Regions from separate parts of the Paenibacillus sp. MZ03-122A genome, predicted to be linked through region 2. Evidence: riboswitches for the same ligand, from Rfam matches in the RefSeq annotation. Region 2 holds a riboswitch; each other region holds the start of a gene.
What was found. Region 2 has a riboswitch for glycine ahead of NLX74_RS14545 (alanine/glycine:cation symporter family protein). Riboswitches for the same ligand answer to the same signal wherever they lie in the genome.
Positions count from the first base shown of each region.

Region 1: another riboswitch for glycine. It lies ahead of gcvT (glycine cleavage system aminomethyltransferase GcvT); the one in region 2 lies ahead of NLX74_RS14545 (alanine/glycine:cation symporter family protein).
Region 3: another riboswitch for glycine. It lies ahead of sdaAB (L-serine ammonia-lyase, iron-sulfur-dependent subunit beta); the one in region 2 lies ahead of NLX74_RS14545 (alanine/glycine:cation symporter family protein).

Region 1 is NZ_JANAVI010000004.1:152,703-155,981, forward strand. Features, by position in the region: gene gcvPA (aminomethyl-transferring glycine dehydrogenase subunit GcvPA) at 1-784, opposite strand, end outside; gene gcvT (glycine cleavage system aminomethyltransferase GcvT) at 909-2,009, opposite strand; glycine riboswitch at 2,186-2,334, opposite strand; gene gcvH (glycine cleavage system protein GcvH) at 2,678-3,076, shown strand.
Region 2 is NZ_JANAVI010000006.1:64,047-67,325, forward strand. Features, by position in the region: gene NLX74_RS26005 (hypothetical protein) at 1-66, shown strand, start outside; gene NLX74_RS14545 (alanine/glycine:cation symporter family protein) at 166-1,584, opposite strand; glycine riboswitch at 1,744-1,838, opposite strand; glycine riboswitch at 1,857-1,933, opposite strand; partial or broken gene NLX74_RS26010 (family 1 glycosylhydrolase) at 2,099-2,364, opposite strand; gene NLX74_RS26015 (family 1 glycosylhydrolase) at 2,354-2,467, opposite strand; gene NLX74_RS14560 (LacI family DNA-binding transcriptional regulator) at 2,728-3,279, shown strand, end outside.
Region 3 is NZ_JANAVI010000005.1:13,582-16,860, forward strand. Features, by position in the region: gene NLX74_RS12250 (Ig-like domain-containing protein) at 1-74, shown strand, start outside; gene sdaAA (L-serine ammonia-lyase, iron-sulfur-dependent, subunit alpha) at 145-1,044, opposite strand; gene sdaAB (L-serine ammonia-lyase, iron-sulfur-dependent subunit beta) at 1,034-1,723, opposite strand; glycine riboswitch at 1,935-2,050, opposite strand; gene NLX74_RS12265 (DUF6359 domain-containing protein) at 2,266-3,279, shown strand, end outside.

The DNA.
Region 1 (3,279 bases), on a different contig from region 2:
CCACAATATCCGCGCCCTGTTTGCCGGGTGTCTCCAGCAAGCCAAGTGCCAGTGGGTTGGCACTGACGACCAAAAGACCTTTGTGCGCATGGATGAGATCAGCCATCGGCTTCAGGTTTTCCACGGCTCCGAAAAAGTTGGGGCTTTGGACCAAAACAGCCGCAGTCTTTTCCGATACGGCCGCCGCTAACGCATTAGCATCCGTTACGCCGTCCGAACAGCCGATCTCCACGATGTCCAAATCCAATCCGCGTGCATAGGCTGCCAATACCTGACGTGCTTCCGGATGGACGGACCTTGATACGATAAGCTGTTTACGGCGGGTAGCTGCGGCGGACAGTGAGCCCGCTTCCGCCAGTGCAGTCGCTCCGTCGTACATGCTGGCATTAGCTACAGCCATGCCCGTCAATTCGCAAATATACGACTGAAATTCGAAAATGGCTTGTAGCTCGCCTTGGCTTACTTCCGGCTGATAGGGGGTGTAGGCTGTATAGAATTCCGAGCGTGAAGTGATGTGCTGGATGACGGACGGAATATGATGATCATAAATTCCTGCGCCAAGAAAGCTGGCATGTGTGTCTGTATTGGCGTTGTGTCCAGCAAGCTCGGCCAAGTGGCGGGTTAAGGCTCTCTCGCCGAGTCGAGAAGAAAGAGGGAGTTCCCCTTGATATCGAATGGCCTCTGGAATGTCACTGAATAAATCATCGATGGATGAAGCGCCGACCACACGCAGCATTTCGGTTTGATCCTGTTCAGTCATAGGGAGATAACGATGCTGCTTCATAGGTTCTGGCTCCTTTCGAAAATCAAAATTTAAATCGTAAATTAGTTAATAAAAAAGTGTGAGATGAAAACCCGGAAGTACATATCTGACATGTTTGCTTTATAGAAATGAGGAGAGTTTAAGATCAGCGTGGGCGTTTATAAAAGGGTGCTGCCACCACCTCGGCACGCAGGCGTTTGCCACGAGTCTCAACCTCCAGCGGTGTGGAGAGGGCGCTAAAACGACTGTCTACCAAGGCGAGGCCGAGATTACGCTTCAAGGTGGGCGACTGAGTCCCCGTTGTGACCTCACCGATGTGTTGTCCTTCTGCGAATACCGGGTAATGGGCGCGAGGGATACCGCGATCCATCATTTCCAGCCCGATTAATTTGCGAGGAATCCCTTGATCTTTCTGACGTTGCAGTGCTTCTCTACCGATAAAATCTCCTTTATTCAGCTTGACGAAGAACCCTAGACCGGCTTCGAGCGGTGAAATCGTGGCAGATAACTCCTGTCCGTACAGCGGCAACCGTGCCTCAAAGCGTAGGGTATCCCGAGCACCAAGTCCAGCGGGAATCAGCCCATACGACTCACCGGAACGAAGCAAACCCTCCCATACGGCTGGTGCTTCCGCAGCAGGTACATAAAACTCAAAACCGTCTTCGCCCGTATATCCGGTTCGTGAGACGAGTGCTTTTGCTCCGAACAATGGCACATTCTCATGGAAGCGGAAAGATGCCAGATTCGTAATGTCCGTATCTGCCACGGCTGCGGCAATACGTGCTGCTTCCGGTCCTTGCAACGCCAGCAATGCTATCGCATCAGACACATTCTCCATGTGAACGGATGCAGGCATATGGCGAATTAGCCAATCCCAATCCTTATCGATGTTAGAGGCGTTCACAACGAGCATGTAGCGCTCCGGTCCTTTGCAGTAAACAAGCAGGTCGTCTACTACCCCTCCATCGGGGTAACACAGGAGTGAATATTGTGCCTGACCTGGTTCCAACTGGCTGACATCATTTGTGGTCACCCTTTGCAGAAAAGCTTCGGCCTCTTTGCCTTCAACCAAAAATTCGCCCATATGCGATACATCGAATAAACCCGCACGTTGCCGGACGGCCTCATGCTCCTTTTGAATGCCGCTAAACTGAACGGGGAGCTCCCAGCCGCCAAAGTCAATACAACGAACCCCAGACTGCGTCCCGTAGGACGAATATAGCGGTGTTTTTCGCAAATTAGTCATTTTTCCACTCCTATTCGGTGTGATCGGCTAAACAAAAAAGACAGGCCGAAAAAAACGTATAGACGGCAGTCTACACTCTTTTTTCAGCTCTGTCCTTGATACCAGAAAGTTACCCCGGTATGTACCGGGTTTCCCCTTGGGTGATCCGCTCCAATAGCGAATGCTCTCCAGAGATGCGTCCGGCAGAGGTCCTTTTGCCTGAGAGATTCACCTGCAATGCAGGCTTACTCCTTCGGCGCTACCTTCGGGATCAACAGTATATTACCTGGCTTTGCAGATAACAACTTGATCCGATTCGCGTGCACAACTGTCCCACAAACCGCAACAGCTTGTGAATCTTTTTGGTAGTCTCTCCCTCCGCGTTCATCCGCGTTTGCAGTTGTCGGGGTGTTTCCCAAAGCATTTGCTATAACCCATTAATACGCAAATTCATTCAAAATGTCAATAAAAATGTCATCAAAAACAATAGAAAAAACATTTAATATATAAATAAGGATATGTAAGCGTTTGTTATAAGCTATCATATTTTTATATAGTACGCTATATGAGGTCATATGAAGTATTTTTGTTAGTATTATTGACATGAGTGTTCCTGTTGTCATAATCTTAACCTGTCTAATACAGGTGAGCAAAAGCGATTTTATTCATATGGAAGCGAGGGGAACAAAATGGGTGAAGTGAAGCAGCAACTTTGGTATACAGACGAACATGAGTGGGTTCAGCGCACAGAGAATGGAACGTTGCGGATTGGTATTACAGATTTTGCACAGCATCAACTGGGTGATATTGTTTTTGTAGAATTACCTGAGGCGGGAGTAACGATTGAGCAGGGAGCGGAAATCGGTACGATTGAATCGGTGAAGACGGTATCCGACCTTTTTGCTCCGGTGACGGGAACCGTATTAAAAGTGAATGAAGCGCTGGAAAGTACGCCTGAGCTAGTGAATGAATCTCCCTATGAAAAAGGTTGGATGATCGAAGTAGAGATAGATAAAGATGTGGAGGAAGCATTGGGCAAGCTACTGTCTGCGGATCAATACGAGCAGTTGATTTCCGATGTGCAATAATGAGCAATACAGCATGAAATAATAACGCTTTATTCTGGTTTTTTATATGGATATTGAATTAAATAAGAGCATCGTTAGTCCGCTCAGTTTTTGTATAAATAGTCGCTATGACCTGACATAGCGACTATTTTTTTGTTGTCTTTTAGAAGACGGATTTACGTTGTCTTCTCAGGCTTAGAAGAGAGCATCACTTTAAAATTGTG
Region 2 (3,279 bases):
CAATCAGAAAAAATCGTAAACATTGCAGCCGGTGAAATGGAATATGGAGGCTTTGGTAAAAGTTGAATCAGGCATATATTATGGCTATTTTACGCGCATCACTTTAAAAATCAAAAAGGGAGTGTCCTCAAGCCTGTGATGGCTGAGGGCACTCCCTTTTGGAATTTATGAATTAATCGTTTGTCCTTTTTCTTCTACTTGGATAGCAGCCCCTACATTGGCACCTGCAAGAATGCCCTTTTTCTTATTAGGATACAGAGAATCCATATAGGTTCGGGTTTCTGCAACTACAATTCCTGATAAGCCGAGCAGTGCAATCAGGTTCGGGAAAGCCATCATTGCGTTAAAGATATCTGCCAGCAACCAAATGGCTTCCAACTTGATGAACGCACCTCCTGCTACAAGTGCGATGAACAGATAACGGTATGGTTTAATCCATTTGACACCCAGTAAATATTCAACACAACGTTCTCCGTAGTAATTCCAGCCCAGTATCGTTGTAAATGCAAATAAAATAAGGCTAATCGTCACGAGCTCTGCACCAGCCGGAAAGGCACTGGAAAACGCATGCTGGGTCATCAGACCTCCATCGTCATTTCCACTCCATATTCCCGTAACCAGCAACGTAAATCCCGTCAGATTACAAATAATCATCGTATCAATAAATACGCCTGTCATGGATATCAGCCCTTGTTCTGCAGGCCATTTCGTCTTAGCAGCAGCTGCTGCAATTGGCGCACTTCCCAAACCGGCTTCATTAGCAAAAATACCTCTGGCAACTCCGCTTCGCATCGCCAACATAATCGTCGCTCCGGCAAATCCACCCGTTGCAGATGTGGTCGAGAAGGCCCCTTGTAATACTAAAGCAATCGCATGAGGAAGCTCTCCTGCAAACTTAATGAGTACAATTAAGCAAACTACGATATAGAGCCCCGACATGAATGGAACAATCTTTGTGGATACCTTGGCAATACTTTTGAGTCCTCCAATCGTAACAACAGCAGTTAACACGGAAATAATGATCGCTGTAACTACCGTTGGCACTCCAAAGCTACTTTCCGTCGAAGAAACGATAGCCTTTACTTGCGGAAAAGTACCGATTCCAAATAGGGCTACAAGAACACCAGAAAAGGCAAACAACATCGCCAGCGGCTTGAAACGGCGGCCAAGTCCGTTTTCAATATAATACATCGGACCACCCGAAAATTGTCCGTTCCGGTCTTTAACACGGTATTTAACAGATAATAATCCTTCCGCATATTTGGTTGCCATCCCGAAAAAAGCTGCAACCAGCATCCAGAATAATGAACCGGGCCCACCCAGTTTGATTGCTGTTGCCACGCCGACGATACTTCCTGTACCTACAGTAGCTGCCAGTGCCGTACTCAATGCTCCGAAGCTGCTTACATCTCCGCTACCTTCGTCCGGCGCTTTACCAATTAGCTTGAGCGCCAAAGGCAATCGAATAACCTGGAGCAGCTTCAAACGGATCGTTAGCCACAACCCAGTGCCCATTACGAGAATAAGAAGCGGCGCTCCCCATATCCAGCTGTCAATCGTTTCCAATACATGTACCAAATTCATTTCAACCCGCTCCTCCAGCATATTAGAAAACAAAAAAGAGTCAAATCAGCTGATTCGACTCCTGGAGAGGTTAAAGGCACGAAAAAATACAACCATCTTGTGCAGGTTACTACCTCTAATAGCTCATAAAAAAGCCTAGGGTATTCCCTGTCACAGGTTATTCGCGTCTCTGTCCTTTTGCCTGAGAGTTTAAGCAGATGTTATCTGCGGTGCACCTTCGGCGCCCAATTAAGGGTCTCTCCAGAGTTCTGTCCGTTTACGGTCCCCGCTTGTTGCTGTAATCAGCCTAAGCACCTGAGAGTTTTGCCCCTTCGGTCGGAACTTTCGTTCCATCTCCCGCAAACATCAACCAGACATATGAAATTTTTATTCATTATACAGAAAACTTTCAGCTTATTACAAGTGAAAAGTTTGTGAAGCCCTCTGAAATATTATTATGTCTATCAAAAAAGCGGATATAGCAAATTTCATCCTTAGGATGTCTTCTGCTATATCCGCCCGAGATGATATGGAATTACAATTCTTCACCATTGGTTGCTATCACATTTTTATACCAGTTAAATGAGTCCTTTTTGGAGCGTTTGAGCGTTCCGTTACCGTCATCATCCAGATCAACGTAAATAAATCCGTAGCGCTTGGACATTTCGGATGTAGACATGCTCACAAGGTCGATAGGACCCCAGCTGGTGTAACCAATCAGATCAACACCGTCGGCAATCGCTTCCTTCATTGGGCAATATGCTGACGCAAGTAATCAATGCGATACGTGTCATACACAGAGGTCAATAACCACACCGCCACCGGTGAACGGGCTCATGGTCATTACATTGATTTCATTAAAGGTCATCCAGTATTTCACTTTATCCTTATAGCGTGTAAACACTGTTTCGGCATAATTTACGTAATGCTATGACTTCACGACCCAGCCAGCCATTATACTTCTGAGTCAGACCTAGCGGTGTCTCATAATGTGACAATAATACTTTAAAGCCCATTTCAGCGAACAATGCAACCTAACGATAACCGTTCTCCTTTGAAATGCATTGACAGATACCTTAAAATAGACGTAATGCCTTCATAAGCATCCTAATCGTTGTAACGCGTTTCATGTCAAGTATTTTTTCTTATGTGAGGAGAAGCACCATGTCGAATCTTGATCAAATTGCAAAACTGGCGGGCTTTTCCAAAGCTACGGTATCCAGAGTATTAAATCAGTCCCCCCATGTTAGTCACGAAACAAGAGCTAAAATTTTGAAAATCATGCAGGAATTAGATTATGTTCCTAATCGAAATGCCATTTCTCTATCCAAGGGTCAGACGCTTCAGATCGGTATCATTACTTCAACTATTAATGAAATTGTTCTCGCTTTTCTGGACAGCTTTGTGGAAGTAGCGGGCCAAAATGAATTTCAAACCATTATTTATACTTCGGGAGAAGACAAAAAGAAAGAGCTTCAAGCCTTTGAGGATTTAAAAAGAAAAAGAGTCGATGCGCTGGTCATCATTTCCTGCGTGAATGACACTGATTTTTTGAGCACCTATTGCAAATATGGCCCGATCGTGTCGTGGCAACGAATGGAGCATACCGATATTCGCTCCGTCGCTATGGATCAGTATGAAGGATATATGTTAGCGCTCAAACATTTGATACAAAAAGGCTATACTCGTATAGCCAATGCTTTTGGCCGTCCGAGC
Region 3 (3,279 bases), on a different contig from region 2:
AGGGCAAGGGTAAAGCTGTAATTACTGTGAAATATGCAGGTAAAATGACGAAGGTACAGGTAACCGTTCAGTAAAAAAGAGAGCAAGCATACGTCCAAGGACGATAGGCTTGCTCTTTTATTTTAAGGAGGCACCGCTTATAAATTATGACTTATCTTTCTTGGTCGGTGTGTTGCGTGTAAGTGATTCGGTCAAACGCTTGCCAGTCGGCGTCTGGGCCAACCCGCCTTTGGCGGTCTCGCGGTGCTTCGACGGCATCTCACTGCCGACTTCAAGCATTACGTCAATGACTTCGTCAGACGGAATAGCGCTGCGCACACCCGCCAAAGCCATGTCCGCTGCGGCAAGCGCAGTCACGGCTCCCAGCCCGTTGCGCACGATGCACGGAATCTCCACGAGTCCGGCGACGGGGTCGCAAATCAGGCCGAGCGTGTTCTTAAGGGCGAGACCCACGGCGTGAACAGCCTGTTCAGGCGTACCACCGCGCAGCTCGACCATAGCGCCAGCGGCCATCCCGATAGCTGAGCCAATCTCAGCCTGACAGCCTCCCTCCGCGCCAGAAATGAAGGAGTTGTTGGCGATCACGTAGCCAATAGCACCAGCGGCGAATAGGCCGTGCACCATATGCTCATCATCCCAGCCGAACCGCTCCTGCGCACTGATAAATACACCAGGGATAACCCCACATGAGCCTGCGGTAGGCGTGGCGACAATGCGACCCATGGATGCATTAACCTCCGACACGGAGAGGGCATAAGCCATGGCGAGCGCGGAGGCATCACCGGAGCAAGTTTCCCCTGCCCGCAGATACTCGGCTAGGCGCTTGCCGTCCCCGCCCGTCAATCCACTGCGGGATACGGTGTCTTGTGTCTGTCCGCGATGAACGGCTTCCTTCATGACTTCATAATAATCAGACATTTGGCGGAAGATTTCTTCCTCCGTTGTATTCGTCTCTTGTACCTGTTCTTGAATCATCAAGCGGCCAATTGTGGTGGATTCTTCAGCGCATAAAGCGCTGATTTCATGCAGATGGCTAAACCGCATCGGATTCAGCTCCTTTTTTCAAATTAATCATCTTAATTTCATACATATGAGGTAAAGAACGCAGTTCCGCAATCAGTTCAGCTGGAGCAGAACTGTCCGTTTCAATGGCGGTGAGTGCTTCACCATCCCGGCCCTTGCGATCTACGTGCATATAGGCAATGTTAATGTGAGCCGCGCCCAGCGCTGAAGTTATCGCGCCCAATGTACCGGGCTTATCTGAGTGGAGAAGCACCAGCGTAGGCAGCTCCCCGGTCAGATTGACCCGGAATTCGTTCAGTTGCTGGACATGGATGCTGCCGCCGCCGATGGAGGAGCCCAACAGTGTGCGCTGATCCTCGCCCTTCCACAGCTCGAAACGGACAGTGTTCGGATGAGGGGCGGGGAGTCCGCTAACGGCGAATTCCACGGCCATCCCGGCTTGTTCGGCCCATTGCTCGGCATCGGGAATCCGGTGATCGTCCGTATCGTAATTAAGCAGTCCTGCGATGAGCGCCAGATCTGTACCATGTCCTTTATACGTATCGGCAAAGGAGCCGTATAATGTCATGCGGGCACGGTCAGGCTGCGCTCCGAGCCAGTGCCGGGCAACGCGTGCGAGTCGCACCGCGCCTGCGGTGTGTGAACTGGAAGGTCCGGTCATGGCCGGGCCGATAATAGAAAATACATCTTTGAAACGCATGGTGTGGCCCCCTGTATGTTCTAATACCATACTATATGGTATTTCCGCGTCTTTGCGCGGTTATGACGGTTCCTAATGCTGACGCACAATGTGAGCACAAAAAAGGACAGGATAAGGAAGTTTCCCTTATCTCTGTCCTCGTTACCTGAGAGTTTCGTGCGGTGTTCTTACCGCCTTACCCCTTGGGTGGCTTGCGCTCTCTCCAGAGTTGCGTCAGATGACGATACATGGACCTGAGAGATTATCCGCCAGCCGGGTGCTGGCGTCTTGCTCCTTCGGTGCCGCCAGAGTGTAGGCTCCCTGGACAGACTCTCCCGTCATCTTCATTCGCGTATACCGTTCTACATGTCTTTCTTAGGGTAATGTATGCTGTGCTCGGTGTCAATCACAGGGTTCAATTTTTACATAAACAGGTGCGTTTCCAATAAAAAAGATTAAAATTTACATAATTATGGATGAAATTAGGAAGGAATTAGAAGATTGGCGGCTAATCTGATAAAGGACAAGTACATTTATGGAAAACATAGGAGGGATATTGACGTATGGTAAAAGGCTTGCGGTTCACAGGTTCACGCTTAAAAGGGATGCTGCATCTAGCAGCAATCGTATCACTGCTGATCGGGATCTTCGTTCCATTCGGTCAGGTCAAGGCAGAGGGAGCATTGACAGTAGCCGAAGCACTTCAGGGCCAAAGTAGTGGAGGTACGGTGACGGTGGAAGGCTACATCGTCGGACATGCTACCGGATCGAAAACGGCTAACTTTTCTTCTCCGTTCGCGAATGATTTTAACGTACTGATTGCCGATCAGGCAAATGAACGTAATACGTCTAATCTATTGGATGTACAGCTGACTTCAGCGTACAGAGGGCAATTTGGGCTGTCAGGCCATCCTGAGCTAATCGGCAGCAAAATTCGTGTGACGGGTACACTCGGCGCCTACAATAATTTTGGTGGAGTGAAAAGCCCAAGCGCTGTTGAACTGGTGAGCGGAAGCGAGCCGGGGGAACCAGGTGAACCTGGCGAACCTGGCGAACCTGGCGAACCTGGCAACCCGGGTCAACCCGGTACTACATTGCCGGATGGAAAAGGCAAAAAGGTGCTGTTCGATAATACGCACGCACAGACTGCTGGAGCAGCAGATTGGGTCATTGAAGGCGCCTTCTCCGACTTTGCCAATGGACTGCGTAATGTAGGCTTTACGGTAGACCAATTGAATCGTCCCATTCCTTTTACTTATGGAGAGCAGGCCATAACATATGACAAGCTGCGCCAATATGATGTGTTCATTATTGGTGAAGCGAATGTTGCCTTTAAGGCATCCGAGCAGGCTGCCCTGTTGCAATACGTGAATACCGGGGGGAGCGTCTTCTTCATCTCCGATCATTATAATGCGGACCGTAACAAAAACCGTTGGGATTCCTCCGAGGTTATGAATGGCTACCGTCGTGGAGCCTATACTAATCCGGCCAAAGGCATGACAGCAGAAGAAGCAGCATCACCGGCGATGCAAGGATTAACAAGCTCCGATTGGCTGGCGACCAACTTTGGTGTTCGT